3 regions of the Methylobacterium sp. 13MFTsu3.1M2 genome follow, and region 3 is predicted to be linked to each of the others. Evidence: predicted binding sites of a transcription regulator. Region 3 holds the regulator's gene; each other region holds the start of a gene.
What was found. The regulator PhoB, encoded in region 3, activates phosphate uptake and scavenging genes when phosphate is short. The targets are predictions, from matches to a motif close to TGTCATNNANCTGTCAT.

Region 1 (9,825 bases), on a different contig from region 3:
CGGAAGCCCGGCGCGCAGCTGGCGCTGTTCTGACACGCGACCGACGCGGCGGCGCGCGCGAGGCAGCGGACCTGTCCCACAGTACGGTTCAGCGAAAATTCCAGTCATTTTGGCCGGAAGCGGCGTAGAAATATAGTTTCAAAGATAGAAAACGACTCAAATTTTGCTTCAAAAGTGGATTTTTAGATTTCTAACGTGTGAGGAAAATCGCAGAACGTAAGATTGACATCTGTGTCATTGTGGTTCAAATGCCTGAGATCGCGAGGTTTACTGCGAGATTTTGACCAAGTTTGATTGAGTTATCGAATTTCAGTTCTATATTGAGGGTCGTTCTGTGCGTAAGAGCGCGATTTTGTCCGGCGTCCGTGTCCGCAGATCCCGCCAGTGGACGCTGTGCGCCGTGATCCGGTCGCGGGCGAGCCGCGCGCCGCGGCCCGGCTCGGTTCTGCCGGTCGCGACTGCCGGCCTTCCTTGAGACGGTAGCGTGTCGGGGTTTCGACCTCCGATGCCGACCGGGCGAACTCCCGGTCCGATGACCGGACCGGGATCGCCGGTGAGCCCCCGGACTCGCCGCGCCCTCGCCGCGCCCTTCGAGCGAACCGGGCCGGCGCCGCGTCGGGGTGCCTGTCGCGTCGCTCAGCCTTTCCGTCGACCGAGGCCGACCGGCCGCCCTGCTCGAACCGGGCAGCCCGGGGGCGGGCCGCACGCCTCGACGCACCGCGAAGAGAGATCCCGACCCTCATGCTGCGTCTTCCGCGTCCGTCCATCGGCACGATCCTGTGCGCGATCCTGTTCTCACTCAGCGCCATGCTCCTGGCCGCGGGCGCCCGGACGGCGCTGGAGGCCGGGGTGCAGGAGCGGGAGAGCCGCCGCGTCGTCGCGCTCACGGAAGGCAGCCGTATCCTCCTCGAGATCCTGCTCGCCGTGCGCCTCGAGCGGGGGCGGACCCTGCAGGCGCTGATCGCCGCGGGCAGGATCCCGCCCGCCGACGCGGCCCTGATCGCCCGACAGCGCGCGACCCGGATCGACCGGCTGGAGGCGCTCCTGAGGCTGGTGCGCGCGATCGACACCGCCGCGGTGGCGAAGACGGTCGATCCGCTTCGACGGGCGCACGAGGCCGTCACCGGCCTGACGTCGCGGATCGACGCGGCCCTCGCGGTCCCGGTCGCGGAGCGCGAGGCCGCGACCGCGGAGGTCGCCGCGACCGCCTTCCGGGATCTGCTCGACGCCCTCACGGCGACCAGCGGGGCCGTCGACGTCACGATCCCGCGCCGGGACGCGGCGCTGGCCCGCGCCCTGGACATCAAGCGCGCCGCCTGGATCACGCGGGTCGCGATCGGCGGCAACGTGGCGCGGGCCGAGACGGCCGTGACGCGGGGCACGGGCTGGTCCGAGGAGGAGCGCCTCGCGGAGGCCGAGGAGCGCGGCCGCGTCGCGGCGAGCTGGGCGAATCTCGTCGATCACATGGACGACACGCTGCCGCGGGCGGTCCAGGACGCCTTCGTGAGGGCGGGCAGCAGCAACTTCGAGGGCGAGGTCGCGGCGCGGCGGCAGGCCTTGCGGGCGGCCCTGAGCCGGGGCCAGCCGCCGGGCGTCGCGATCCAGGACCTGCGCGACCGCAACACGCGGGAGGTCAACACCATCGCCGACCTCGCCGAGGCGGCGCTGAACGCGATGGTCGCCCGCGCGCAGGCACTCTTCGCTGAGGCGGGGGCGACGCTCCTGCACACCGGCCTGTTCCTGGCCGCATCGGTGCTGCTCGCCGGTGCCGGCGCCGTCGTCGTCGTCCGCCGCGTGCTCGGGCCGCTCCGGGCCATGATCCAGGCGATGCGGGCGCTCGCCTCCGGCGACGTCGCCGTGGAGATCCCGGCCCGCGGGCGGCGGGACGAGATCGGCGCGATGGCGGCGGCCGTGGAGGTCTTCCGGGACAACCTCGTCCGCACCCGCGCCCTGGAGGCAGAGGCGGACGAGGCGGCGCGCGCCGCGGAGGCGCAGCGCCGGACCATGACGCACACGATGGCGCAGACCTTCGAGGCGGCGGTGGCCGGCATCGTCGGGCAGGTCTCCGCCGCCGCGGCCGAACTGCAGACCACGGCCTGGGAGATGACCACCACAGCCCAGGAGACGGCCAGCCAGTCCGATACCGTGGCCGCGGCCGCCGAGGAGGCGTCCGCCGGCGTCAGGACGGTGGCCGCCGCGGTGGAGGAACTCGGCACCTCCGTCCAGGAGATCGGGCGGCAGGTCCAGGGCTCGTCCGAGCTGGCCCGGAGCGCGGTCGGCGAGGCCGACCAGACGGCCGCCCTGGTGGCGGCGCTGAACGCGTCCGTCGCCCGGGTCGACGCCGTCGTCGAGCTGATCGCCCGCATCGCCGCGCAGACGAACCTGCTGGCGCTCAACGCCACGATCGAGGCGGCGCGGGCCGGCGAGGCCGGGCGCGGCTTCGCGGTCGTCGCAACCGAGGTCAAGGAACTGGCCGCCCAGACCGGTCGGGCCACCGACGAGGTCGGCCGGCAGATCGGCGAGATCCGGACCGTGACCGGTCAGGCGGTGCGGGCGATCGGGACGATCACCGGCCGGATCGGGGAGATCGACGCCGTGGCCGCCGCCATCGCGGCCGCGGTGGAGCAGCAGGGGGCGGCGACGCAGGAGATCGTCCGCAACGTCGCCCAGGCCAATGCCGGCACGCAGGAGGTCACCGGCAACATCGCCGGCGTGGCGCAGGCGGCCGACCGGACCGGTCGCGCGGCCGACCACGTGCTGACGGCCGCCACCGCGCTCACGCGTCAGTCGGAGGAGCTCGCCGCGGAGGTCGAGCGCTTCCTCACCGGCGTCCGGGCCGCGTGACCCGTCGCCCGGCTCAGTCGAAGCCGCGGGTGAAGCTGAGCCGGTGGTGGGGGCTGCGCCCGAGCTGCGACAGGCCGGCGCGGTGGACGGCCGTCCCGTAACCGACGTTGCGCTCCCAGCCGTAGCCGGGATGGCGCCGGGCGAGCCGCCGCATCAGCTGGTCCCGGAGCACCTTGGCGACGATCGACGCGGCGGCGATCTGGGGCACCAAGCGGTCGCCGCCGATGACGGCGCGGCCGGGCAAGCCCGGCAGGGCGTCGCGCCCGTCGACCAGCACGGGCGCGGCGAGGCCGAGCCGCGCCACCGCCCGCGCCATGGCGTCGAGGGTCGCGCCGCGGATGTTGATCCGGTCGATCAGGGCGCGCGACCCCGCCGCCACCGCGACCCGCGCGTGGGCGCGGATCAGGGGGGCCAGCCGGTCGCGCACGGGCTCGGGGACGCGCTTGCTGTCGTCGAGGGCCGCGAGCAGGTCGGCCGGGATCGCCGCCGGATCGAACCAGACCGCGGCCACCACCACGGGCCCGCAGAGCGCGCCGCGCCCGACCTCGTCGCAGCCGATCGCCGCCGGATAGGCGGCGGCCCGGGCGGGATCGAACGGCCCGGCGACCGGGGGCCGGGCTCTGGCGGACCCGGCCGGTCCGGCGGGCGATCCGGCTGGCGGCTTGGCTGGCGGCTTGGCGGGTGGCATCGCGCCCTCCTGCCATTCCGCGCGGACGCCGTCACGCGTCAGGCGGCGTCGCGAGTGCTCCGGGCGCCGCCATGCGCCTCGACGATGTTGCCGAAGAACTGCCGCGCGCTCACGTCCCAGCCGCGGCGCAGGGCCTCGGCCCGGCACTCGGCGCGCGACAGGCGCAGGGCCGCCAGCGCGGCGACCCGCAGGTCCGGGTCGAGCACGCCGACCCGCGTGCCGCCGACCACGTCGTTCGGACCCGGAACCGGGAAGGCCGCCACCGGGAGCCCGCTGGCCAGGGCCTCCAAGAGCACGATGCCGAACGTGTCGGTGAGGCTCGGGAAGACGAAGACGTCGCAGGCCGCGTAGACCGCCGAGAGGTCCGCGCCGGTGCGGGTGCCGAGGAAGTGCGCCGCCGGCGCGAGCGCCTGCAGCCGCGCGCGGTCCGGACCGTCGCCCACCACCACCTTGGTGCCGGGCAGGTCGAGGGCGAGGAAGGCCGCGACGTTCTTCTCCACCGCCAGCCGCCCGACGTAGAGGAACAGCGGCCCCGGCAGGCCGGCGAGTTCCGCCGGCACGGGCGTCCCGGGCTCGGCCGGCCGGAACCGCTCCGTGTCCACGCCCCGGGTCCAGCGCATCAGCCGGCCGAACCCCCGCGCCGCGAGTTCGCCCTGGAGCGAGGCGGTGCTGACCATCGTCCCGCGGGCGGCGCCGTGGAACCGGCGCAGGTACGCGTAGGACCACGCCTCCGGCACCGGGGCGCGGGCGGCGAGGTATTCCGGGAAGCGCGTGTGGTAGCTCGTCGTGAAGGGCAGGTCGTGCGCGAGGCAGTGCCGGCGCGCCGCGAGGCCGACCGGCCCCTCCGTGGCGATGTGCACGTGGCTCGGCCGCTCGGCCCGCCAGCGCGCCGCCACCCGCTCGCGCCCGGCATAGGCGAGGCGGATCTCGGGGTAGCCCGGCAGCGGCAGCGAGCGGAAATCCGCCACGGACAGCAGCGTCGTGGCGAAGCCGTGCCCCGGCGCGCGCCGGACCATCTGCTCGAGGGAGCGCACGACGCCGTTCACCTGGGGGTGCCACGCGTCGCTGGCGATCAGGAGCTTCACGGCGGCGCCCTCACGCCACCGCGCGCCGGCCCGGCAGGGGCTGCGGCACGACCTCGGCCTCCCGCGCCCGCAGGAGGCTCGGGTAGTGCAGCACCTCGATGCGGCCGTCGTAGTGCTCCACGAGCCCGGTGCAGGATTCCACCCAGTCGCCGGTGTTGAGGTAGCGCAGGTCGCCGATCGGCCGGTCCGCGGCGTGGTGGATGTGGCCGCAGATCACCCCGTCGGCGCCCTGGCGGCGGGCCTCCTCGGCCAGGATCGTCTCGAAGCGGCCGATGAAGCTCACCGCGTTCTTCACGCGCAGCTTCGCCCAGGCCGACAGCGACCAGTAGGACAGGCCGAGCCGCCGCCGCACCTTGTTGATCAGCGTGTTGAGGGAGAGCGCCAGCGTGTAGGCGCCGTCGCCCAGATGGGCGAGCCACGGCGAGTGGCGCACGACCATGTCGAACTGGTCGCCGTGGATGACGAGGTAGCGCTTGCCGTCGGCCGCCTCGTGGATCGCGGTCTCGGCGAGCTCGATGCCGCCGAAGCTCGTGCCCACGTAGTCGCGCAGGAACTCGTCGTGGTTGCCGGGCAGGTAGACGATCCGCGCGCCCTTGCGGACCTTGCGCAGGAGCTTCTGCACCACGTCGTTGTGCTCCTGCGGCCAGTACCAGCCCGAGCGCAGCTGCCAGCCGTCCACGATGTCGCCGACGAGGTAGATCGTGTCGGCGTCGTAGTCCTTCAGGAACGACAGCAGCAGGCCGGCCTGGCAGCCGCGCGTGCCGAGATGCAGGTCGGACAGGAACAGCGTCCGCACGCGGACCGGCATCTCCTCAACCTCGGCCACGGCATCCTCTCCCGGCGGCTGAACGGTGCCGGGATCCAGAGCGCGATCCGATCTCAGTTTGATGACGCGGGTTCCGACGGGGCGGAAAGACTTCGGTGTGCGGTGCCGCGAAGCCTCTCAACCGGAGCACGACTTCGTTGCGGCGCACAAAAAATTTTTTTGGCAAGTTCCGGAAGTTTTTCCGGTTTTCCTTTCGAGCGTCACCGCCTCATAATACCAAGAACCGGCCGCTCGGCACGAGCACGGCCGGACCTTGACAGGAAGGCGGCGAGGACGGCCCTGGAGCCGTTGGACGGGACGGCAATTCGGAGGCGACCGGCGCGCGGGGGCGCGCCGCGACGCGAGCGGCGTGAGGCCGCCTGCCGCTCCGCGGAGACCCCCCGATCACGGCAGAGGATGGCGTTCGAGGGGGTGCGGCGCGAGCCGCTCTCGACGGCGCCGGACCGACTCCCTGAGGACGCTTGGACAACCCGGCGCGGGTTCACGCCCGCGCGCAATGGACTTTTCGGAGGAAACATCATGGCCGCAACCCGGCGCCCCGGTCGCAACCACCTCTTCATCCCGGGCCCCACCAACATCCCGGAGCGCGTCCTGCGCGCCATGCACGTGCCGTCGGAGGATCACCGCTCGCCGAGCTTCCCCGAGCTGGTGAAGCCGCTCCTGCAGGACTCCAAGATGGTGTTCGGCTCGACCGCCGGGACGGTCATCCTGTTCCCGTCCTCGGGCACCGGCATCTGGGAATCGGCCCTGTCCAACACCCTCTGCCGCGGCGACACGGTGCTGACCTCGCGCTACGGCCAGTTCAGCCACCTCTGGGTCGACATGGCCCAGCGCCTCGGCCTCGACGTGGTCGTCCAGGAGGAGGAGTGGGGCACCGGCGCCGATCCGCAGAAGATCGAGGAGGCCCTGCGCACCGACAAGGACCATAAGATCAAGGCCGTGATGGTCGTCCACAACGAGACCGCCACGGGCGTCACCAGCGACATTGGCGCGGTGCGCAAGGCGATCGACGCCGCCGGCCACCCGGCCCTGCTGTTCGTGGACGGCATCTCGTCGATCGGCTCGCTGCCGTTCTACATGGACGACTGGAAGGTCGACTGCGCCATCGCGGGCTCCCAGAAGGGCTTCATGCTGCCGGCCGGCCTCGGCCTGATCTGCATCAGCCCGAAGGCGCTCAAGATCGCCGAGGGCGGCACCGGTCGCAACGACCGGCTCGGCCACGCCTACTTCGCCTGGAAGGACCAGCTGGCCGCCAACGCCACCGGCTACTTCCCCTACACCCCCGTCCTGCCGCTGCTCTACGGCCTCCGCGAGGCCCTGGAGATCGTCAAGGAGGAGGGGCTGGAGAACGTCTACCACCGCCATCACGTGCTCGGTGAGGCGACCCGCCAGGCGGTCGCGGCCTGGGGCCTCAAGCCCTGCGCCAAGGGGCCGAAGTGGAACTCCGACACGGTCACGGCGATCGTGGTGCCGGAGGGCGCCGACGCCGCCAAGGTGATCACCCACGCCTACGAGCGCTACAACCTCTCGCTCGGCGCCGGCCTGTCGAAAGTCGCCGGCAAGGTGTTCCGCATCGGCCACCTGGGCGACCTGAACGAGCTGTCGCTGCTGGGTGCCATCGCGGGCGCCGAGATGGCCATGCTCGATTGCGGCATCAAGGTCACCCCGGGCTCGGGCGTCGCCGCCGCCTCCAGCTACCTGCGCGAGAATCCGCTGCATAAGGCGTGATCTGCGCCCGCGATCGGGGCGGGACCGGGTTGCCGGGCCCGCCCCGACGCGCAAGTAAGAACAAGACTATCGAGGAAACCGCCCGTCGTACGAGAGGGGTCCTATGACCAAGAAGATCGTGTTCCTGGATCGTGAATCCCTCGATGCCAGGGTCCGACCGTTCAATTTCCCCCACGAATACGTCGAGCACGAGTCGACCTGGACGCCGGAGGAGATCGTCTCCCGCCTCCAGGGCGCGGAGATCGCGCTGATCAACAAGGTCCCGATGCGGGCCGAGACGCTGAAGCAGCTCCCCGACCTGAAGCTGATCGCGGTCGCCGCCACCGGCACCGACGTGGTCGACAAGGCCCAGGCCAAGGCCCAGGGGGTCACGGTCGTCAACATCCGCAACTACGCGTTCAACACCGTGCCGGAGCACGTGGTCGGGCTGATGTTCGCCCTGCGCCGGGCGATCGTGCCCTACGCCAACTCGGTGCGGCGCGGCGACTGGGCGAAGTCCAAGCAGTTCTGCTACTTCGACTATCCGATCTACGACATCGCCGGCTCGACGCTCGGCATCGTCGGCTACGGGGCGCTGGGCAAGTCGATCGCCAAGCGCGCCGAGGCGCTGGGCATGAAGGTCATCGCCTACGACGTGTTCCCGCAGGACGGGCTGGTCGATTTCGAGACGATCCTGACGCAGTCCGACGTGATCACGCTGCACGTGCCGCTGACCCCCGACACCAAGGGGATGATCGGCGCCGCCGAGCTCAAGAAGATGAAGAAGAGCGCAATCCTCATCAACACGGCCCGCGGCGGGCTCGTGGACGAGGCGGCGCTGCTCGAGGCGCTCAGGGACGGCACCATCGCGGGCGCCGGGTTCGACGTGGTGGCGCAGGAGCCGCCCAAGGACGGCAACATCCTGTGCGACGCCGACCTGCCGAACCTGATCGTCACGCCGCACGTCGCCTGGGCGAGCAAGGAGGCGATGCAGATCCTGGCCGATCAGCTCGTCGACAACGTCGAGGCCTTCGTGGCGGGCAAGCCGCAGAACGTGGTGGAAGCCTAAGCTCAAAATCAGCGACGGGCGTTCCCCTCCCCCCTGCGGGGAGGGGCCAGGGATGGGGGTGGTGCAGGAGACACCGCTCCGCGCGATTCAGCACCACCCCCACCTCCGGCTCCTCCCGCAAGGGGCGAAGAGGGGCTGCGTCCACGCACCGACCCAACCAACATCAGCGCCGGCGCCCCACGGGCGCGACGGAAAGGTCCCAGGAAAATGACGAAGAAGCTGCTGTTCCTGTTCGACACCGATGCCGTGCCGAACGTGTTCGACACGGTCGTCGGCTACGACGGCGGCGCCGACCACATCACCGGCTACGGCGGCGTGAATCCCGACAATGTCGGCGCCCTGGTCGACGGCACGATCTACACCCGCGGCGGCTCCGAGAAGAAGTCGACGGCGATCTTCGTCGGCGGCGGCAGCATGGCGGCGGGCGAGGCGCTGTTCACCGCCGTCAAGAAGCGGTTCTTCGGCCCGTTCCGGGTCTCGGTGATGCTCGATTCCAACGGCTCCAACACCACGGCCGCCGCGGGCGTCGCGCTGGTGGCCAAGGCCGCGGGCTCGCTCCAGGGCAAGAAGGCCGTCGTGCTGGCGGGCACCGGCCCGGTCGGCATGCGCTCGGCCGCTCTGCTCGCCGGCGAGGGCGCCGAGGTCACCATCGCGGGCCGCGCCCTCGACAAGACCCAGGCCGCCGCGGACCAGATCAACACGCGCTTCAAGGTCAACGTGAAGGCCGCCGCGACCCCCGACGAGGCCTCCCGCGTCGCTCTGGTGAAGGGCACGAACCTCGTGTTCACGGCCGGCGCCATCGGCGTCGAGCTGCTGCCGGAAGCCGCCTGGGCGCAGGAATCGTCGATCGAGTTCGTCGCCGACTACAACGCCCAGCCCCCGACGGGCATCGGAGGCATCGACGTGATGGACAAGGGCAAGGAGCGCAACGGCAAGCAGGCCTTCGGGGCGCTGGGCATCGGCGGCCTGAAGCTCAAGCTGCATCGGGCCTGCGTCGGCCAGCTCTTCGAGAGCACCGACAAGGTGCTCGACGCCGAGGAGATCTACGCCCTCGCCAAGACGATGGCCTGAGGAGGCGCCGGTGACCGAGACGCATCGCCCCGAGACCGACAGCATCGAGAAATTCCTGACGGAGCTGGCGAGCGCTGCCCCCACCCCCGGGGGCGGCGGCGCGGCGGCGATCTCCGGCGCCATGGGCGCGGCCCTGGTGTCGATGGTCTGCAACCTCACCATCGGCAAGAAGAAGTACGTCGAGGTCGAGGCCGAGCTGAAGGAGGTCCTGGCCAAGTCCGAGGGCCTGCGGGTCGTGCTCACCGGCATGATCGGCGAGGACGTCCAGGCCTTCGACGCCGTCATGGGCGCCTACGGCCTGCCCAAGAACACCGACGACGAGAAGGCGGCCCGCGCCGAGAAGATCCAGGCGGCGCTCAAGACCGCCTGCGACGTGCCGCTCGCCTGCTGCCGGGCCTGCCGCGCGGTGATCGACCTCGCGGCCATCACCGCCGACAAGGGCAACCTCAACGTCGTGTCGGATGCCGGCGTGGCGGTGCTCTCCGCCTATGCCGGCCTGCGCAGCGCGGCGCTGAACGTCTACGTGAACGCCAAG
Region 2 (9,825 bases), on a different contig from region 3:
GGCGCTCGCCGTGCTCACCGATCGGATCGGCCTGATCGCCACCGCGTCGACAACCTACAACGAGCCCTACCACGTCGCCCGCAAGTTCGCCTCGCTCGACCACATCTCGAAGGGGCGGGCCGGCTGGAACCTCGTCACCTCCGGCAACCCGGACGAGGCCCTGAACTTCGGCCGCGACGCGCATCTGGAGCACGCCACCCGCTACGCCCGGGCGCGCGAGTTCTTCGACGTGGTGACCGGCCTGTGGGATTCCTTCGCCGACGACGCCTTCACGATGGATCCGGCGAGCGGCCTGTTCGTCGACCCGGCGAAGATGCGCGTCCTCGACCACCGCGGCGACTTCCTGAAGGTGAAGGGCCCGCTCAACGTCGCCCGGCCGGTGCAGGGCTGGCCGGTGATCGTCCAGGCCGGCGCCTCCGAGGCCGGCAAGCAGATCGCCGCCGAGACCGCCGAGATGGTGTTCGGCGCGGCCTCGACCGTGGAGGCGGCGCGGGCCTTCTACGCCGACGTGAAGGGCCGGATGCCGGCGGCGGGGCGCGACCCGGACCAGCTCAAGATCCTGCCCGGCTGCTTCATCGTCCTGGGCGAGACGGAGGACGATGCGCAGGCCAAGAAGGCGCGTCTCGACGACCTCGTCCATCCCGACAGCGGCCTCGCCAACCTCTCGGTCCGCCTCGGCGTCGACGCGACGGGCTTCGCCCTCGACGCGCCGCTCCCGGAACTCCCCGAGAGCAACGCCAGCAAGAGCGGGCAGGCCCAGATCGTCGACTACGCCCGGCGCACCGGCGCGACCGTGCGGGAACTCGCCCGCAAGGTCGGCGGCTACGGCGGCCTGCAGATGGTCGGCACGCCCGCGCAGGTGGCCGACCGGATGGAGGAGTGGCTGGAGACCCGCGCCTGCGACGGCTTCAACGTGATGTTCCCGTTCGTGCCCGAGGGTCTCGACGACGTGGTCGACCGGCTGGTGCCGGAGCTGCAGCGGCGCGGGCTGTTCCGCCGGGACTACGCCGGGACGACGCTGCGCGACCATCTCGGCCTCGCGCGGCCGGCCAACCGCTTCTTCCCGCCCGACGCCCCGCCCGACGCCCCGGCTCGGCCAGGGGGCTGATCGACCCGCCGCGCGGGCCGGCGCGGTCCCGCGCCGTCGGGGTGCGTGGCGGATCATGCGAACGGCGCGAACCTCCGGTCGTGTCGCGCGGTTATTCTCAGATCGTCGTGCGCCGATGGGAGGGGATCGTGCCCGAGGCTGTTCCGCCCCTGTCCGGGTGCCGCGTCCTCGTCGTCGAGGACGAGTATTTCATCGCCAGCGAGGTCAAGCGCTGGTTGCACAGCGCCGGGGCCGAGGTGATCGGCCCGGTCCCGCGCGCGGATCTCGCCCTGGACCTGATCGCCGAGCAGACGCCCGACGCCGCGGTGCTCGACGTGAATCTGGGCGACGGGAACAGCGTCTATCCGGTCGCCGAGCGTCTCGGCGTCCTCGGCGTGCCGTACCTGTTCGCCACCGGCGACGTGCGGGTCACCGGCGCCCCGGCCGAGGCGAGCCGGCCCATCCTGGAGAAGCCCTTCGTGGCGGCGGAGCTGGTCCGGGCCGTGACCAGGCTCGTCGCGGCCGCCTGAGGCCGCCGCGCCGCCTCAGAGAGGGCCCGGCCCGGGATGCGGGCCCATGCGCCGGCGGTCGTGCTCGATGGCGAAGACGTGGGCGTAGAGGTTCGCGACCCAGCCCCGCCCCTCGACCGTGAGGTCGAGGAACCGGATCGCGTCTCCGATCACGGGCTCGATCTTGCCCCAGAAGAACGACGGGTAGCGCTCCGCGAGGTCGGCCGGGCTGTCGTAGCCGAGTTCCGCGTTGACGCCGATCTCGGCGAATTCGTGGAACAGGGCGTTCAATTTGCGCGGGTAGAGCGGGTCGCCGAGCTGACCGATCAGGTCGGCCGCCCGCAGCAGGCCGGCCTCGGTCCCGGTCTCGCGATGGGAATCGTCCTCGGGGACCGGGAAGCGGGTCAGCTCGATCGCCCGGATGACCCGGGACGCGTCGACGAGATCGTGCGTGCCGAAGCGCTCCTGCACGGCCAGCTTCGAGCGCTCCACGTGGTAGGGTGCCAGCGCCGCGTCAGAGGCGCCCCGGGGCAGGCTGACGGTCGTGCCCTGCGCGTCGATGACGAAGGCCTGCAGCCGGTCTCCGGCGCAGACGCCGCGCACGTAGCCGATGTCGTGGTAGAGGGCGGCCAGGATCATGTGCAGCCAGTCCTCGGGCGTGATGCCCTGCTGCAGGAAGCGGCCGCGGAGGATGTCCTGGGCGACCAGGGTGACGAGGGCCGTGTGGTCGCCGTCGTGGTAGAGGGCGTCGCTCCCGACGATCCGCTCGATCGTCAGGCGCGCCGCGGCCTCGATGATCTCGGCGTAGCGCGGCTCCCGGCTGCCGAAGGTCCGCTGGTAGGTCAGGGCCAGGTGCTCGCCGAGGGCGTCGGCGAGCATCTTGGTCGCGTCGAACATGGGATCCTCGCCGTCAGCTGCGTCGGGCGGCGCCGCGCCCGGCCGGGTCGATGGAGATCACGCGGATCGCCCCCCGCGATCGACGAGCCGCTCCTCGAGATAGGCCGCCGCGTCCGCGTAGAGTTCGTAGCGGCGCAGCAGCACCGCCCGCTTCTCGGCCTTCGTCGCCGCGTCGAGCTTGGCGCGGGCCCTGTCGGCGCGGGCGCGCAGCTTCCCGGCGAGCTTCTCGAAGGCGGCATCGATGCGCGCGCCGACCTTCTCGCCCTCGGCGCGCGCCGGATCGGGGTCGTCCTGCCGGCGCTTCGGCCCGGCCCTCTTCGCTTCTCCAGCCATGACGCATCTCCGGTCGCCCCGATCGGTGGCGGAACCGTATGACGGAACGATCACGGGCGCGACATGGGATCGGCCGCCGCGGGCGCGGCGCTTTCTCAGGCGTGTCACGGAACGCTGCTCTAGGTCGGCCCCGCGACGCGCAGGAGAACCGGCGATGCGGCCCGACGACAGCTCTGCCCCGGATGCCACCTTGAATGCCACCTCGGATGCCACCTCGGATGCCACCCTGGAGGCGATCCGGCGTGACCTCGCCGACAGCTACGACGAGGAGCTGGAACTCGGGCTCGAGGAGGATCGCCTCGACCGGCTCGCGGCCGAGCTCGGCGGCGCGCCGCCCGATCATCTCGACCGCAAGGTCTATTTCCGCGCGCTGCTCCGGCTGCAGCACGAGCTGGTCCGGCTCCAGGACTGGGTGCAGGACCGGAAACTGCGCGTGGTCGTGCTGTTCGAGGGCCGCGACTCGGCCGGCAAGGGCGGCGTGATCAAGCGGATCACCCAGCGCCTCAATCCCCGCGTCTGCCGCGTCGCCGCCTTGCCTGCCCCGAGCGAGCGCGAGCGGACGCAATGGTATTTCCAGCGCTACGTCTCCCATCTGCCCGCCGGCGGCGAGATCGTGCTGTTCGACCGCTCCTGGTACAACCGCGCCGGCGTCGAGCGGGTCATGGGCTTCTGCACCGAGGCGGAGGTCGAGGAGTTCTTCCGGTCGGTCCCCGAATTCGAGCGCATGCTGGTGCGCTCCGGCATCGTCCTGGTAAAATACTGGTTCTCGATCACCGATGCCGAGCAGGAATTCCGCTTCCGGATGCGGATCCACGATCCGCTCAAGCAGTGGAAGCTGTCGCCAATGGACGTCGAGTCGCGGCGCCGCTGGGAGGACTACACCCGGGCCAAGGAGGACATGCTGGCGCGGACCCATATCCCCGAGGCGCCCTGGTGGGTGGTCGAGGCGGTCGACAAGCGACGGGCCCGCCTGAACTGTATCAGCCACCTGCTCGACCAGATCCCCTATGGCAGCGTGGAGCACCCGGCGGTCCACTTGCCCGAGCGCCTGCGGCACGCGGACTACGTGCGCGGCCCGGTCCCCGCCGCGATGATCGTTCCGGCCGCGTTCTGATCGCGGCGCGGAGACGGCGCGGGAGTCGTGATCCTGTCGCGGTGGCGCGGCTATAGCGCCGCCATGGCGAAGCGCCCCATGACTCTCGACCTGTTCATGACCCTGGATATCGTCGATGACGACGTCTCGGCCGTCGTCGACGCCTATCTGGCCGATCCCACGCCCGGTTCGGTGGCGTTCGGGGACGGCTTCCGCATCGACCCCGCGGCCGCGGTGGCCTCGCATCCCTTCGCCCGGACGCTGATCGATCAGCCCTGGGCCGATGCCGGGCTGCGCCGGGCCGCCATCCGCGCCGCCATCCTGCTGGCGGAGCCGGAGCGGGTCTGACCGGATCGGCCGCCTGTCGCGCGACGGTCGCGCGGTATTCGTGGGGCTGGCCTGCCGCTTTCATCGCGCTGGCATACCGCTGTCATGCGGCCGTCATGGGCGGGATGGCAGGTCGCCGCCACGGCGAACCTCCCGACCCTATGCCGCCACTCCGCCCGCCCGGTCCTGCCGTGGCGGGCTTTTGTATGCCCGCGGCTCGGCCATCGCGACGACGCGCGTCGGATCCTACGCCTAAAACGGTAGGTGTGCCGGCCTCCGACCACACGACGCCCGGTTGTAATCTGAGGCGGAGACGGCGCGGATGAACGGCGCCCTCACGGTGAACGATCGGTTTACCCAAACCGCACAATTGCGCCGACCGCCCCGATCCGGGCGCGATCGGCGGGCGTTCTACGGGCAGGTCCACCGGAGACGTGCTGACATGCTGATCCTCAACCCGATGACCGGCCAGATGGTCGAGGTGCGCGTGCCCCGGCCGAAGCCGAAGGCCGCCTGAGCGCGCCAGCTCTCCGTCCGCTTCCCCGCACGCCCGCGGCCCAGGCGGCGTGTCCTTCCAGCCCCGCACGACCCATGCTGCCGACCGATCTCGACCGACCCGCCGAACTGACCCTCTGGCCGGGCTACGCGCCGGCCCGGGTGGCCGTGTCGCACAGTTTCCCGACGCTGCGGGCCGCCCTCGCCGCCGCGGTCGCGGCGATCGATGCCGAGGATGCCAATCCCTGGATCATCACCGAGGGCGGCGACATCCTCGCTCCGGGATGGATCCGCGCGAACACCGCGGGCGCCGTCCTGCAGTAGCCGGACGTCAGCCGGCGAGCTGGTCCGCGCCGCGGTTGCGCCACCGGTACTCGCTCGGCGAGATCCCGTAGCTGTCCTTGAAGCGGCGGCTGAAATGGCTCTGGGTGCAGAAGCCACAGCTGTAGGCCAGCTCACCGACGGCCAGATGGGCGAAGCCGGGATCGGCGAGACGCTGCGCGGCGGTCTCCAGCCGCCGCCGCCAGATCCAGTCGGCGATGTTGCGGTCCTGCTCGCGGAACAGGGCCTGGAGGTGGCGCAGCGACACGCCGACGGCCGCCGCGAGCCGGGCGGGGTCGAGGTTCAGGTCGCCGAGATGGGCCTCGATGTGGGCCAGCGCGCGCTGGAAGATCAGGACGCCCTGGATGTTCTTGGGGGTCTCGTGCGCGAGGCGTTCCGCGATGCTCGCGACGATGAGATCGACGCCGACCGACGCCATGCGGTTCGACATGTCCGGCGTCAGGCGCTCCGCGTTGCGGACCAGTTCCTGGAAAAAGGCCGTCACCATCGACGTGCCGACTTGATCCGCGCCGATCGTGAGGCACGTGAACCGGCGCGTCGAGCCGAGGGCGCGCTCCAGGGCCGCGCGCGGCAGCTCGACGAACAGCGTCTGCGTGTCGACGTCGGAGGCCATCGTCGCCGGCCGACGGTCCATCACGACGATGTCGCCGGGATTCTGGATCGCGGTGCGGTCGTCCTGCGCGCTGAACACGCGGCCCTTGAGCGTGATGGCGACGTTCAGGGTCTCGTACTTGCCGTGCCGGCGGATCGTGTCCGGGGTCGCGACGGTGGTGACGGCGCTCTGCGTCACGCGCGTGATCAGCAGCGGCCCGACCTCCGCGGCCTCCAGCGTGCCGGTGAAAGCGTGCGCCACGGCAGGCGTAAGTTCGACCGGCACGATCCGCTCGAAGATCGTCTCACGCCAGAGGCGGAAACTGTCTTTCGGCTTGAAATCCGCCGTCGAGAACAAAGTCCTCATCGTAAATTCTTGTATTCATGCTTCGCCGCGCGCGCTCGGGAAAACGGTAGCACGCTTTCAGGCAAGCGCAACGGCGCGGACCAACTTATGAGGGTTCTCGACCTTGTCAGGAGCCCATAACGTGTCCGATTCGACCCTCGTCAGCCCCCAATCCAATATCGTGCTGACGGCAGGGCTCGTCGCTGCCTACGTATCGAACAATCGGGTTCCGACCGCCGACCTCCCGACCCTGATCGCGCAGTGTCACGACGCCATCACCGCGCTGGCCACCAACGGGGCGGCGTCGATCGAGGCGGCGGGGGACACGGACGCGCTGCGCGACCGGCCTACCGCCGCGCAGATCCGCAGCTCGATCCGGCCCGACGGCATCGTGAGCTTCATCGACGGGCGCCGCTACAAGACGCTCAAGCGCCATCTCACGGCCCACGGCCTGCACCCGCAGAGCTACCGCGAGCGCTACGGTCTGCCGGCCGACTATCCGATGGTCGCGCAGGAATATGCCGAGCGCCGGTCCGCGCTGGCGCGCTCCATCGGCCTCGGCGTGCCGGGCGAGCGCGCCGCCTGAGCCGACCCGCCTCGGCAGGCCGTGGCTGATTCGTGGCTGGCGCTCCCGGCCTCAGGCGGCCGCGTGCCGTCCGTCGGGCAGCAGATCCCGGCTCGCCTGCTCGATCCGTTTGAGCCAGTCCTCGGCCGCCGCCGCCCGCAGGGTCGCGGCCTCGGCCCGCGCCTGGGCCTCCCGGACGCGCCGGTCGGCTTCCGCCTCGCGTTCGAGGACCTGCCGCGCCGCCTGCGCCCGCGCTTCCTCCAGGAGCGCCCGCAGGGTCCGGATCTCCTGCTGGGCGGCCTCCAGATCCGCGGCCAGCGTCTCGCAGGCGGTCGATTGCTGGTGCAGGCGCTGATCCTGCGCCTGCTTCGCGACGGTCGCAGCCGACAGGGTGTCGAGGATCTGGCTCCAGTCCGCCACCGGCCGCGACGGCGTCTCCGGATCGGGTTCGGGGGACGCTTCGGAACGCGCCGCCGGGCTCGGCGCGTCGGCTGTGCGCGGGCCGTCGGCGATCCCCGGAGCCGGCTCCGTCGGTTCTCCGCGCTCGCGCGCGATGCGGGCGTCGAGCTGGGCCCAGAACGTCGCGTTCATCGCCGTGGCGATCCCGCCGGGCCCGCGCCGGTCACGAAGCCGCCCGCGTCGCGGAGGTCCGGGCGCGGGCGTCCTGTGTGCTGCCCGCCTGGCCGGTCACCTGTCCGCCCGGCTGCATCACGAATTCCGCGTCGATCGTCTCGGCGATGCGCTGGAGCATCTGCTCCGCCGCCGCGGCCCGCTCCTCGGCGGCCGCGGCCCGGTCCTCGGCGGCCTGGATCAGCTTGATCGCCTGCGCGTGGACCTCGTGGGTCTCCCGCTCGGCCGCAAGCACCTGGGCGCGGGCCGCGTCCATGTCGGCGCGCACCTGCCGCAGCAGGTCCTGGACGTGCGTCTCCTGCTCCTGTGCCCGATCCTCGACGTCCCGGATGTAGCGCGCCGCGCCCTGCACCCGCTCCAGCAGGTCGGGCCACCGCTCGACCGGCGACGGGTTCTGGTTGCGCCCCTGCGCCGAGACGCGCTCGTCCGCGGCGAGCAGGACGAGGTTGCCGGTGCGGATCCGGGTCGTCGGCTCGCGGGCGTCGCGCGCGACGGCATCGATCTGGTCCAGCGCCTCGGCCTTGGGGTGCTTCGTCTGTTCCATCACGCGTCCTGCCGACAGGGTGCAGCGCAAGCCTTCGGTGAGGCATCGGCGTCTGCCTCACACCGACGGAAAATGGTTAACAACTCCTTAATGTTCGCGCTAGGGTTGCGCTGCCGCGGCGATACCCGCGCGACGTCGCGCGCGGGACCGCCGGATCGCGGGCCGTCTCACGGGTAGCGGACGGGCTGCGGGTCCTCCGGCAGCGGGATGAACTCGGCGTCGTTCGGCACGGTGTCGAACCGACCCTGGCGCCAATCCTCCTTGGCCTGCGCGATCCGCTCGGGCCGGGACGAGACGAAGTTCCACCACAGGTGGCGCGGGCCGTCCATTGGCTCGCCGCCCAGCACCATGAACCGGGCCGATTCCGTGGCGCGCACGCTGATGCGGTCGCCGGGGCGGAACACCAGCAGCTGGCCGGGGCCGAAGCCGTCGCCGGCGATCTCGATGGCGCCCGCGACAGTGTAGATTGCCCGCTCGTCGTAGGTCGGATCGAGGGGCAGGACGGCGCCGGCCTCGAGGGCCACGTCGGCGTAGACCATCGGGCTCGAGGTCCGGACCGGCGAGCGCGCGCCGAAGGCCTCGCCGGCGATCAGCCGGACGGTCTTGCCCTCGCCGGTGAGGACCGGCAGCGCGGCGGCGTCGTAATGCTCGAAGGCGGGGGCGTTCTCCTCGTCCCGGTCCGTCAGCGCGACCCAGCTCTGGATGCCGAACAGGCGGGAGCCGGTCTGACGCAGCGTCGGGGCGGTGCGTTCCGAGTGCGTGATGCCGCGGCCGGCGGTCATCCAGTTCAGCTCGCCCGGCCGGATCGGCAGCTCCGTGCCGAGGCTGTCGCGGTGCATGATCTCGCCGTCGAACAGGTAGGTGACGGTGGAGAGGCCGATATGCGGGTGCGGCCGCACGTCCATGCCCTGCCCGAGGAGGAATTCCGAGGGGCCCATCTGGTCGAAGAAGATGAAGGGGCCGACCATCCGGCACTCGGTCGAGGGCAGCGCCCGGCGCACCGCGAAGGAGCCGAGATCGCGCGAGCGGGGCACGATCAGGGTCTGGATCGCGTCGCAGCTGAAATGGTCGCCCGGGATCGGGTCATCGGCACTGTGCCAGCTCATCGCCTTGCTCCTCCGCGCGGGGATCGGCCCCCCATCTGCAGGCATCCTGGACCGGGAGCGGCCGGGTTGGAACAGAAACGATCGAAACGCATCGTTTCCGAAAAATCGCCCGATCGTCCCGGCCGGGGCGACGGCCTACCAGGGTGTCGGCTTGGGGTTGCGCTCGTCGAAGCCGCGCTGGTGCCAGTACGGGTAGATCGGGGTCTCCTGGCTCGCCGCGTCGAGCCGGGCGACCTGCTCGGCCGTCAGGGTCCAGCCGAGGGCGCCGAGGTTCTGCTTCAACTGCTCCTCGTTGCGGGCGCCGACCACGATGTTGCAGACGGTCGGCCGGGTCAGCAGCCAGTTGAGCGCCACCTGCGCCACCGTCTTGCCGGTCTCGGCCGCCACGGCGTCGAGGGCGTCGACCACGCCGAACAGGTAGTCGTCGGAGACCGGCGGCCCGCCCTCGGCGCCGCCGGCGGCGATGCGGCCGCTCTGGTTGGCCTGTCCGCGGCGGATCTTGCCGGTGAGACGGCCCCAGCCCAGCGGGCTCCAGACCATCAGGCCGACGCCCTGGTCGAGGCCGAGCGGCATCAGCTCCCACTCGTAGTGCCGGCCGATCAGCGCGTAGTAGCCCTGGTAGGCGACGTAGCGGGCGAGCCCGTGGCGCTCGGAGGTCGCGAGCGCCTTCATCAGCTGCCAGCCCGAGAAGTTGGAGGCGCCGATATAGCCGATCTTGCCCGCGCGGGTGAGGTCGTCGAGCGCCCGCAGCGTCTCGTCCACGGGGGTGAGGGCGTCGAAGCCGTGCATGAAGTAGACGTCGATATGGTCGGTGCCGAGCCGCTTCAGGCTGGCCTCGCAGGCGCGGACCAGGTGGTAGCGCGAGGAGCCGACCTGGTTCAGCTCGTCGTTGAACCGGAAGGTCGCCTTGGTGGAGATCAGCGCCCGGTCGCGCTTGCCCTTCAGGGCCTGGCCCAGGAT
Region 3 (9,825 bases):
TGACCTCCAGCGCCTGGAACGTCGGGACCGAGCAGTACGGCGCCCTGGTCGCGGTGATCGGGACCGTCGCCTCCGCCTTCCTGGCCCTGCTGATCGGCGTGCCCGTCTCGCTGGGCATCGCGGTCTACCTCACCCAGCTCTGCCCGGGCTGGGCCCGCAAGCCGGTCGCCATGACGATCGAGCTGCTCGCGGCCGTGCCGAGCATCATCTACGGCATGTGGGGCCTGTTCGTGTTCGCGCCGCTCCTGGCGCGCTACGTCCAGATCCCGGTCTCGAACCTCGTGGAGGGCATGCCGATCGTCGGCACGCTGTTCTACGCCCGGGTGCCGTCGGGCGTCGGCGTGTTCACCGCCGGGATCATCCTGGCGATCATGATCGTGCCGTTCATCGCCTCGATCGCCCGCGACATGCTCGACCAGATCCCGACCGTGCTGCGCGAGAGCGCCTACGGGATCGGCTGCACCACCTGGGAGGTCGTGCGCCACGTGCTGGTGCCGCAGGCGGCCGTCTCGATCATCGGCGCGATCATGCTCGGCCTCGGCCGGGCGCTCGGCGAGACGATGGCGGTGACCTTCGTGGTCGGCAACGCCAACCGGCTCTCGGCCTCGATCTTCGACCCCAGCTCGACCATCGCGTCGCGCATCGCCAACGAGTTCAACGAGGCGGACGGCCTCCAGCTGAACGCGCTGATGGCTCTGGGCTGCATCCTGTTCGTGATCACCTTCGTGGTGCTCATCATCGCCCGGCTGCTGACGCGCCGCGTCCAGGCCGCCTGAGGAGCACGCGCGATGGTTTCCTCCAGCACGATCGCCCCGGCCGCACAGCGCCGCCCCGGCCGCGTCCGCCAGGGACGCCGTGTCGCCGACCGGACCCTGCGCGTCGCCTGCGCCGCCGCGACGGTGGTCGGCGCCCTGGTCCTCGGCTCGATCCTGGTGATGCTGATCGTCCAGGGCGTGCGCGGCTTCACGCCGACCCTGTTCACCAACCCGACCCCGGGCCCGGGCTCGGAGGGCGGCGGCATCGCCAACGCCATCCTGGGCAGCCTCGTTCTGACCGGGATCGGCATCCTGATCGCGACGCCGGTCGGCGTCATGGCCGGGACCTTCCTGGCCGAGTACGGGCGCGGCTCGAAGCTGGCCGCCCTCATCCGTTTCCTCAACGACGTCCTGCTCTCGGCGCCGTCGATCCTGATCGGCCTGTTCGTCTACACGCTGATGGTGCGGCCGATGGGCACCTACTCGGGCTGGGCCGGCGGCGTGGCGCTGGCGATCATCGCCGTGCCGGTGATCGTGCGCACCACCGAGGACATGCTGCGCCTCGTGCCCGGCACCCTGCGGGAGGCCGGCGCGGCGCTCGGCGCGCCGCCCTCGACGGTGATCATGAGCGTGACCTGGCGGGCGGCCTCGGCCGGCATCGTCACCGGCATCATCCTGGCCCTCGCCCGCATCGCCGGCGAGACCGCGCCGCTGCTGTTCACCGCGCTCAACAACAATTCCTGGTTCTCGGCCAACCTGATGGGCGGCGTCGCGAACCTGCCGGTGATGATCTACCAGTTCGCCCTCTCGCCCTACCCGAACTGGCAGGGCCTGGCCTGGGCGGGCGCGCTCCTGATCACCACCACCATCCTGGCGCTGTCGATCATCGCGCGCCTCGTGATCAAGCCGCAGGCCTCGCGCTGAGCCCCCTTTCGAGGACACGACGATGAACGCCGCCTCCGCGATCCCCACGGTCGAGCTGAACCGCAACCGCGCCGAAGAGGGCGGCCCCGTGCGGATCGCCGTCAAGGACCTGAACTTCTACTACGGCAGCTTCCACGGGCTGAAGGACGTCAACCTCAACTTCCACGACCGGCAGGTGACGGCGCTGATCGGCCCTTCCGGCTGCGGCAAGTCCACCCTGCTGCGCTGCTTCAACCGGATCTACAGCCTCTACCCGGAGCAGCGCGCGGAGGGCGAGATCCTGCTCGACGGCGAGAACATCCTCAGCCCCTCCGTCGACCTGAACGAGCTGCGCTCGCGCATCGGCATGGTGTTCCAGAAGCCGACGCCGTTCCCGATGTCGATCTACGACAACGTGGCCTTCGGCCTGCGCCTCTACGAGAAGCTGCCGAAATCCGAGCTCGACGGCCGGATCGAGGAATCCCTGCGCAAGGCCGCCCTCTGGGACGAGGTGAAGGACAAGCTCCGGCAGCCCGGGACCGGCCTGTCGGGCGGCCAGCAGCAGCGCCTGTGCATCGCCCGGACGGTGGCGCAGAAGCCGGAGGTGATCCTGTTCGACGAGCCGACCTCGGCCCTCGACCCGATCTCGACCGGCCGCATCGAGGAGCTGATCGAGCAGCTGCGCGACGAGTTCACCATCGTGATCGTCACCCACAACATGCAGCAGGCGGCGCGCATCTCGCAGTTCACCGCCTTCATGTATCTGGGGCAGCTCGTCGAGTTCGGTCCGACCAACCGCATGTTCATGAACCCGACGGAACGCCGCACGCAGGACTACATCACCGGCCGCTTCGGCTAGTCTGCCGGGCCGCTCCGGTCCCGGGACCGCCGCTCGCGTCTCCGGCGCGCCGGCGGGTCCCGCAAGCCTCCCGGAGGGCCGTCCCCGGGACTCCATCGAAGGATCCGCCATGCCCGGCCATATCGTCACCTCCTACGACACCGACCTGGAGAACCTGCGTCGCTCGATCTCGGAGATGGGCGGCGTCGCCGAGAAGATGACCGCGGAGGCGACCGACGCCCTCGTGCGCCGGGACGACACGCTCGCCCAGGCGGTGATCCTCGCCGACAAGCGCCTCGACGCGCTGCAGCGGGACATCGAGGAGCGCGCCGTGCTGCTGATCGCCCGGCGCCAGCCCCTGGCGATCGACCTGCGCGAGACCATCTCGGCGATCCGCGTCTCCGGCGATCTGGAGCGGATCGGCGACCTCGCCAAGAACGTCGCCAAGCGCGTGGTGGCGATCTCCGACCAGGCGCCGGCCCAGAAGATCGTGCTCGGCGTGCGCCACATGAGCGACCTCGCCGAGGGTCAGCTGAAGGACGTGCTCGACGCCTACGGGAGCCGCGACGTCCAGGCGGCCCACGACGTCTGGGAGCGCGACGGCGAGATCGACGCCCTGTACAATTCCCTGTTCCGCGAGCTCCTGACCTACATGATGGAGGATCCGCGCAACATCTCGTTCTGCACGCATCTCCTGTTCTGCGCGAAGAACGTCGAGCGCATCGGCGACCACACCACCAACATCGCCGAGACGATCCACTACCTCGCCACGGGCGAGACGCTGGCGGGTGACCGGCCGAAGAACGACGCGTCGAACTACGCGACCGTGGACGGCGTGCAGGCGCCGTGAGGCGCCAACCCCGGCGCCTTCCTGTGGGCGCGGCCGGGGTCACTCTCCGTGCGGGTTGAGGCGGGGCGGCGCCTCCTGCACCATCCGGTGACCGCCCGCAGAACGAGTTTTCGAACGTGAGCATGCAAGTCCTGATCGTCGAGGACGAGGAGGCCCTGAGCACGCTGCTGCGCTACAACCTGGAGGCCGAGGGCTTCCTGGTGGATTCGGCGGCGCGCGGCGACGACGCCGAGCTGCTCTTGGCGGAGCGGATCCCGGACCTCGTCCTGCTCGACTGGATGCTGCCCGGCCTCTCGGGGATCGAGCTGTGCCGCCGGATCCGGGCGCGCCGGGAGACCGAGCGCCTGCCGGTGATCATGCTCACCGCCCGCGGCGAGGAGGGCGACCGCGTCCGCGGGCTCGGCACGGGCGCCGACGACTACATCGTCAAGCCGTTCTCGGTCCCGGAGCTGCTCGCCCGGATCCGCGCTCTCCTGCGCCGGGCCAAGCCCGCCCACGTCTCGGACCGGCTGGCGGCCGGCGACCTGGAACTCGACCGCACCGGCCACCGCGTCCGCCGCGGCGGCGAGGAGCTGCATCTGGGCCCCACGGAGTTCCGGCTCCTGGAATTCCTGATGCTGGCGCCGGGCCGGGTCTTCTCCCGCGAGCAGCTCCTCGACGGGGTGTGGGGCCACGACGTCTACATCGACGAGCGCACCGTCGACGTCCATGTCGGGCGGCTGCGCAAGGCGCTGAACGGCCCGCGCCAGACCGACCCGATCCGCACGGTCCGGGGCTCGGGCTACGCCTTCGACGAGACCTTCTCGCTGGAGGCCTGAGGCGGCCTCACGGGCCGTCCGGATAGGACTTCGCTCCGGCGCACCGTCATCGCGAGCGCAGCGAAGCGACCCAGGGCGGCGGGACGCCTGTGAGCGTGGCGCTGCTGGGTCGCTTCGCTCCGCTCGCAAAGACGCTGGGACGGGCCCGCGAAGATTCGCGCGTCCCGACCTCCAGGGACTCAGCGCGCCAGCGCCGCGCTCCGGCCCGAGGCGGCCGGCACCGCCTCCAGCGCCGCCAGGACCGTCCCCTCGGTGAGGATCTGCGGCAGCACCTGGGGCTCTCCCGTCCCGGTATAGAGCAGGTAGAGCGGGACGCCGCTGCGCCCGTGCTTCTCCAGGAGGCGGGTGATCTCGGGGTTCTGGTTGGTCCAGTCGCCCTTCATGTAGGTCACGCCGCGCTCGGCCATCGCGGCCCGCACGGCCTTGGTGTTGAGCGAGGTCGCCTCGTTGACCGCGCAGGTGATGCACCACGCGGCGGTCATGTCCACGAAGACGGGGCGGTGCGCGTCGACCAGGGCGTCGAGGCGCGCCTGCGTGAACGGCTCGATCCCGTCGGCGGCGGCCTGCGCGGCCGGCGCGGCGCGGTCCCGGGGCAGGGTGACGGCGAGGGCCCCGACGGCGATCAGCGCCAGCGCGGCGGCGGCCTGCGCGACCCGGCCAGCCCGCGGCGGGGCGGCGCGGCCGTGCTCCCAGGCCCAGGCGGCGAAGCCCACGAGGACGAGGCCGATCAGCGCCGTCAGCAGCCCGCGCGGGTCGACCTGCTGCGCCAGCACCCAGATCAGCCACGCCACGGTGGCGTAGACCGGGAAGGCCAGCACCTGCTTGAGGGTCTCCATCCAGGCGCCCGGCCGCGGCAGCGCCCGCAGGGCCGGCGGCCAGAGGGTCAGGAGCAGGAAGGGCAGGGCGAGGCCGAGGCCGAGGCTCGCGAAGACGGCGAGCGCCACGCCGGCGCTCTGGGTCAGCGCGAAGCCCACCGCCGAGCCCATGAACGGCGCCGTGCAGGGCGTCGCCACCAGGGTCGCGAGCACGCCGGTGAAGAACGAGCCGCTCAGGCCGCCGCGCCGGGTGAGGCCGTCGCCGAGGCCGGCGAGCCGGCCGCCGACATGGACCGCGCCCGAGAGGCTCAGGCCCATCGCGAACAGCAGGTAGGCGAGCCCCGCCACGATGGCGGGCGACTGGAGCTGGAACCCCCAGCCGATCGCGGCCCCGCCGCTCTTCAGGCCGATCAGCGCGGCGGCGAGCGCCAGGAAGCTCGCCAGGACGCCGGCCGTGTAGGCGAGGCCGTGGAGCCGCAGCCGGGCCGGCCCCTCGCCCGCGTGCCGCACGAGGCCGAGCACCTTGATCGACAGGACCGGGAAGACGCAGGGCATCAGGTTGAGGATCAGGCCGCCGAGGAAGGCGAAGGCCGCGGCGGTCGCCAGCGTCAGCGCGTCGAAGTCGGCGGCGGCCGGCGCGGTCGCGGGCGGCGCGGTCGCGGCCGGCGCCGCGGCGGCCGGGAGGACCGGCTCGTCGCCGTACGCGAAGGCGAGCCGGCGGGTCCCGGCGGCGTCGACCGCCTCGACCGTCAGGACGCCGGGCAGCGCGGCGGGCACCGGGTCGGTCGGGCTGCTCCGGGCGAGGGTCAGGTGCAGGCCGGTCCCGTCGACGCTCATCACCTGCGCGGCGGCGTTGTCGATCGCCGTCTCGGCGTAGGGGAAGTACGCGGCGTTCCGGACCGCCTCGGGCTTGAGGCCGGCCGCGGCGAAATCGAGGCGCAGGGTGTCGCCCTGGCTCGACAGGCTCAAGGGCCAGAGCGCCGGCACGGGGAGCGCAGCGCGGGCGCGCGCGAACAGCGCGGCGTTGGCCGGGTCCGGCTCGGCCTTGCCGACCGGCAGGGTCAGGGCGAGATCGGCCGAGCCGGGCACGCACTCGGTCTCGCAGACGAGGTAAGTCAGCTTGGCCTGGATCCGCACCGGGTCGGCCGGGTCGAGGCTCGGCGGCGGCGTCACCGGGACGAGGAGCGTGACCTCACCCTCGTAGCCGTAGTTCATGAGAGTCGCGATCGGAATGCGCTCCGGCGCCGGCCACCGGATCGCGCCGGCGCTGAAGCCGGCCGGCAGGGTCCAGGTCACCTCCGGGGGCAGGCCGGAATCGCCCGGGTTGCGCCAGTAGACGTGCCAGCCGGGCTTGACCTGCATCCGCACCGCCAGCGTGAAGGGCTGCGCGCCGGCGACCGCGGCGGACTCGGCCACGAGGCTCGCGCGCACGAGGTCCGCGGGCGTGCGGAACCCCTGTGCCGCGGCGGCCGAGAGGCTCGCGGCGAGGGCCAGGATCAGGAGGACGAGGCGGCGGATCATGCTGTCCCTTCGCGCGCGGGGCGGTCGCGGTTTCACGCGCGGCGTGTCGGGCTCGGCGCGGGCGTTTCCATGGCGTCCGGTCTTACCATGGCGTCCGGTCTTACCATGGCGTCGGGTCTTACCACGGACCGCGTTCGGGATCCCCTGCGGCCGGCTCACCCCTCGAGCGGCGCCGTCGCCCGCTCGAGCCAGTCGCGCGTCGCGGTGTCGAGCCCGGGCGCCAGGGTCTCGCGGACCCTCGCATGATAGGCGTCGATCCAGGCCCGCTCCCCGGGCTCGAGCAGGTCCGGCCGGATCAGCCGGCGGTCGTAGGGAGCGAGCGTCAGCGTCTCGAAGCCGAGCATCGGGCGCTCCCCGCCCGCGATCGCGCGGGCCTCGACCAGGACGAGGTTCTCGATCCGGATGCCGTAGGCGCCGCGGGCGTAGTAGCCCGGCTCGTTCGACAGGATCATGCCGGGCTCGAGCGCCACCGTGCCGGTCTTGGCGATCCGCTGCGGCCCCTCGTGCACCGACAGGAAGGCGCCGACGCCGTGACCGGTGCCGTGGTCGAAGTCGAGGCCCGCCTGCCAGAGCGGTGCCCGCGCGAAGGCGTCGATCTGGGCGCCGGTCGTGCCGACCGGGAACACCGCCCGGGCGATGGCGACGTGCCCCTTCAGCACCCGCGTGAACCGGTCGCGCATCTCCGGGCTCGGCGCGCCGACCGCGACCGTCCGGGTGATGTCGGTGGTGCCGTCCGGGTACTGCGCTCCCGAATCGATCAGGAACAGCTCGCCCGACTGGACCGCCCGGTCCGTGGCGCGGCTCACCCGGTAGTGGACGATCGCGCCGTTCGGTCCGGAACCCGAGATCGTGGGGAACGAGACCTCGCGCAGGTCGCCGCCGGCGGCCCGGAAATCTTCTAGGGCCTCGACGGCGGCGATCTCGGTGAGGCCGCCGGCCACGGCCGCACCGTCGAGCCAGGCGAGGAAGCGCGCGACGCTCGCCCCGTCCCGGACATGGGCGGCGCGGGCGCCCGCGATCTCGGCGGCGTTCTTGACCGCCTTCATGCCGGTTATCGGGTCCTTGCCGACATCGGCCGTGCCGCCGGCAGCCTCGATCTTCTCCTTCACGGCGACGGCGCCGGTGGCCGCGTCGAGGCGGACGCGCGCGCCCGCCAGGGATGCCAGCCCGTCGTCCAGGTCCGCCCGCGGCAGGATCTCGGCGATCGGCGCGAGTTCCGCCCGCAGGGCCGGATCAACGTTCGGAGAGACGAGGTACAGCCGGGCCCGTCCCTCGCGCGGCAGGATGGCGTAACCCAGCGCCAGGGGCGTGTGGGCGACGTCGGACCCGCGCAGGTTGAAGGCCCAGGCCAGGTTGTGCGGGTCGGAGATCACCAGGGCATCGCAGCCGCCCTCGGCGAGCGCCGCCCGGATCCGGGCGAGCTTGTCGGCGGACGCCTCGCCGCACAGCGCGTCCGGATGGACCACCACCGGACCGGCCGGCGGCCGCGGCCGACCGGCCCAGACCGCGTCGACGAGGTTCGGCACCGCCCGCACGGTCCCGCCGGCGCGGGTCACGGCCCGCTCCAGGCGCGCCAGACCGTCCGGGGTGTGCAGCCAGGGATCGTAGCCGAGCACCTGATCCCGCCGCAGGTTGGCCCCGACCCAGGCCTCCGGCGTCGATTCGGCGAGCGGCACCACCGTGACGAGACCGGTATCGACCTGCTCGGGCGCCTGCAGGGTGTAGCGCCCGTCGACGACCAGCGCCGCGGGCTCCATCAGGATCACGGCCGTGCCGGCCGAGCCGGTGAAGCCGGTGAGCCAGGCCAGCCGCTCGGCGTCGGCGGGAACGTATTCCGACTGGTGCTCGTCGGCCCGCGGCACGACGAAGCCGTCGAGTCCGGTCTCGCGCAGCGCCGCCCGGAGGGCCTCGATCCGCTCGGCGCCCTTCCGGTGGCTCGGGTCGTCGAAGCTCTGGAAGCGCTGGCGCTGTCGGGACGGACGGGTCTCGGTCATGTGGCGAGCCTAGCGCCCGCCGCTCCCGCGTCGCAACACCCTGTTGTCATGAGAAAGAGGTTGGTGGGAGGTCGGTTGCGGTGCTTAAAGATCGTTAGCAATCTTATCACGCCGCGGATTCTCGCTTATTACTCAGACATGCCACGCCGCGTTTACTACCGGATCAGCGACAGACCCGACGGCCGCTTCGACGCCGTCGTGACGATCGAGCCCGACACGGTCGTCCGCCGCGACGGCTTCGATTCGCTCGCCGAACTCGAAGAGTGGATCGACGGCCTGCGCGCGCTGATGGCGGCGCTCGGCGCGCCGGTGTCGCAGGCGGACGCACCGGGGTCGCCGGCCGAGACCGCGGGCGCGCCGGACCGGCCGGGCCGGCTGCGCACCGCGCGCTGATCAGCCGTTCGTGATCGGCAGGTCCGGCGCCCGGTCCGCGGGTGCCCCGTCGTAGCCCTCGATCCAAGCCCGGCGCGCGGGCGAGTCGGCCGGATAGGGGCAGGCATCCTTGGGCCGCCCCTGCGCCCGGGCGCGGGCGCCCTCGGCGATGGGGTCAGCGGGCGGATCGTGGAGCGACGTCTGGCTCATGGCCGGACAACACGCCGGCGCGCGGGGAGTTCGGGGCGATGCCGCGCGGGTCAGCGCCGCGGACGCTGCGCCGCACCACCGCGCGCCAGGACCAGGGCGACCCACCCCTCGATCACGCCGCGCCGCACGAGGGAGAAGCCCTGGAGACGGTAGGCGGAGAGCACGCCCGGCACGTCGCGCTCGATCAGGCCGGACAGGACCAACACACCCTCGGTGGCGACGACCCGCGCCAGGGTCGGCGCCAGGAGCCTGAGTGGCCGGGCCAGGATGTTGGCGAAGACGAGATCGAAATGGCGCGGTCGGTCGGCGAGGCGGTGGCGGACCCCGGGCCCCTCGTAGAGCTTGAGATAGGGGCCGAGCCCGTTGGCGCGGGCGTTCTCGCGGGCCGTGCGCACGGCCTCCGCGTCGAGGTCGCCGGCCACCACCGGCTGCCGCAGGGCCTTGGCGGCCGCGAAGGCGAGGATCCCGGTTCCCGTGCCGACGTCGAGGACGTGGACCGGGCGCCAGCGCTTGAGTTCCGAGACCAGGGCGCGGAGGCAGCCCAGCGTCGTTCCGTGATGCCCGGTCCCGAAGGCGAGGGCGGCCTCGATCTCGATGGCCAGATCGTTGCCCCGGACCGAGTCGCGGTCGTGCGAGCCGTGGACGAGGAACCGGCCGGCCCGGACCGGCTTCAGGCCCTCCAGCGACGCGCGCACCCAGTCCTGCTGGTCGATCGTGCGGAACTCCGCCGCGTCGGCCGCGTCGCCGAT

Region 1: the regulator PhoB is predicted to act here: its motif matches at 5,494-5,510, upstream of BM314_RS02575 (UDP-2,3-diacylglucosamine diphosphatase).
Region 2: the regulator PhoB is predicted to act here: its motif matches at 2,865-2,881, upstream of ppk2 (polyphosphate kinase 2).

The regions. Positions count from the first base shown of each region.
Region 1 covers NZ_FOMM01000003.1:100,842-110,666, forward strand. Annotated here, with positions in the region: gene BM314_RS02555 (PA0069 family radical SAM protein) at 1-33, shown strand, start outside; gene BM314_RS02560 (methyl-accepting chemotaxis protein) at 742-2,844, shown strand; gene BM314_RS02565 (ribonuclease HII) at 2,858-3,532, opposite strand; gene BM314_RS02570 (glycosyltransferase family 4 protein) at 3,571-4,617, opposite strand; gene BM314_RS02575 (UDP-2,3-diacylglucosamine diphosphatase) at 4,628-5,443, opposite strand; gene BM314_RS02580 (aminotransferase class V-fold PLP-dependent enzyme) at 5,963-7,171, shown strand; gene BM314_RS02585 (D-2-hydroxyacid dehydrogenase) at 7,275-8,219, shown strand; gene BM314_RS02590 (NADP-dependent methylenetetrahydromethanopterin/methylenetetrahydrofolate dehydrogenase) at 8,427-9,290, shown strand; gene fchA (methenyltetrahydrofolate cyclohydrolase) at 9,301-9,825, shown strand, end outside.
Region 2 covers NZ_FOMM01000008.1:161,016-170,840, reverse strand. Annotated here, with positions in the region: gene BM314_RS09155 (LLM class flavin-dependent oxidoreductase) at 1-1,108, shown strand, start outside; gene BM314_RS09150 (response regulator) at 1,237-1,617, shown strand; gene BM314_RS09145 (hypothetical protein) at 1,633-2,493, opposite strand; gene BM314_RS09140 (hypothetical protein) at 2,551-2,826, opposite strand; gene ppk2 (polyphosphate kinase 2) at 2,981-3,940, shown strand; gene BM314_RS09130 (hypothetical protein) at 4,019-4,267, shown strand; gene BM314_RS30135 (hypothetical protein) at 4,569-4,763, shown strand; gene BM314_RS09125 (hypothetical protein) at 4,838-5,065, shown strand; gene BM314_RS09120 (helix-turn-helix domain-containing protein) at 5,073-6,041, opposite strand; gene BM314_RS09115 (Ros/MucR family transcriptional regulator) at 6,163-6,606, shown strand; gene BM314_RS09110 (hypothetical protein) at 6,658-7,176, opposite strand; gene BM314_RS09105 (hypothetical protein) at 7,208-7,759, opposite strand; gene BM314_RS09100 (pirin family protein) at 7,927-8,865, opposite strand; gene BM314_RS09095 (aldo/keto reductase) at 9,001-9,825, opposite strand, start outside.
Region 3 covers NZ_FOMM01000016.1:114,302-124,126, reverse strand. Annotated here, with positions in the region: gene pstC (phosphate ABC transporter permease subunit PstC) at 1-776, shown strand, start outside; gene pstA (phosphate ABC transporter permease PstA) at 789-1,679, shown strand; gene pstB (phosphate ABC transporter ATP-binding protein PstB) at 1,702-2,517, shown strand; gene phoU (phosphate signaling complex protein PhoU) at 2,627-3,346, shown strand; gene phoB (phosphate regulon transcriptional regulator PhoB) at 3,469-4,164, shown strand; gene BM314_RS17190 (protein-disulfide reductase DsbD family protein) at 4,344-6,500, opposite strand; gene BM314_RS17185 (aminopeptidase P family protein) at 6,656-8,494, opposite strand; gene BM314_RS17180 (hypothetical protein) at 8,633-8,887, shown strand; gene BM314_RS17175 (ribosome modulation factor) at 8,888-9,076, opposite strand; gene BM314_RS17170 (50S ribosomal protein L11 methyltransferase) at 9,127-9,825, opposite strand, start outside.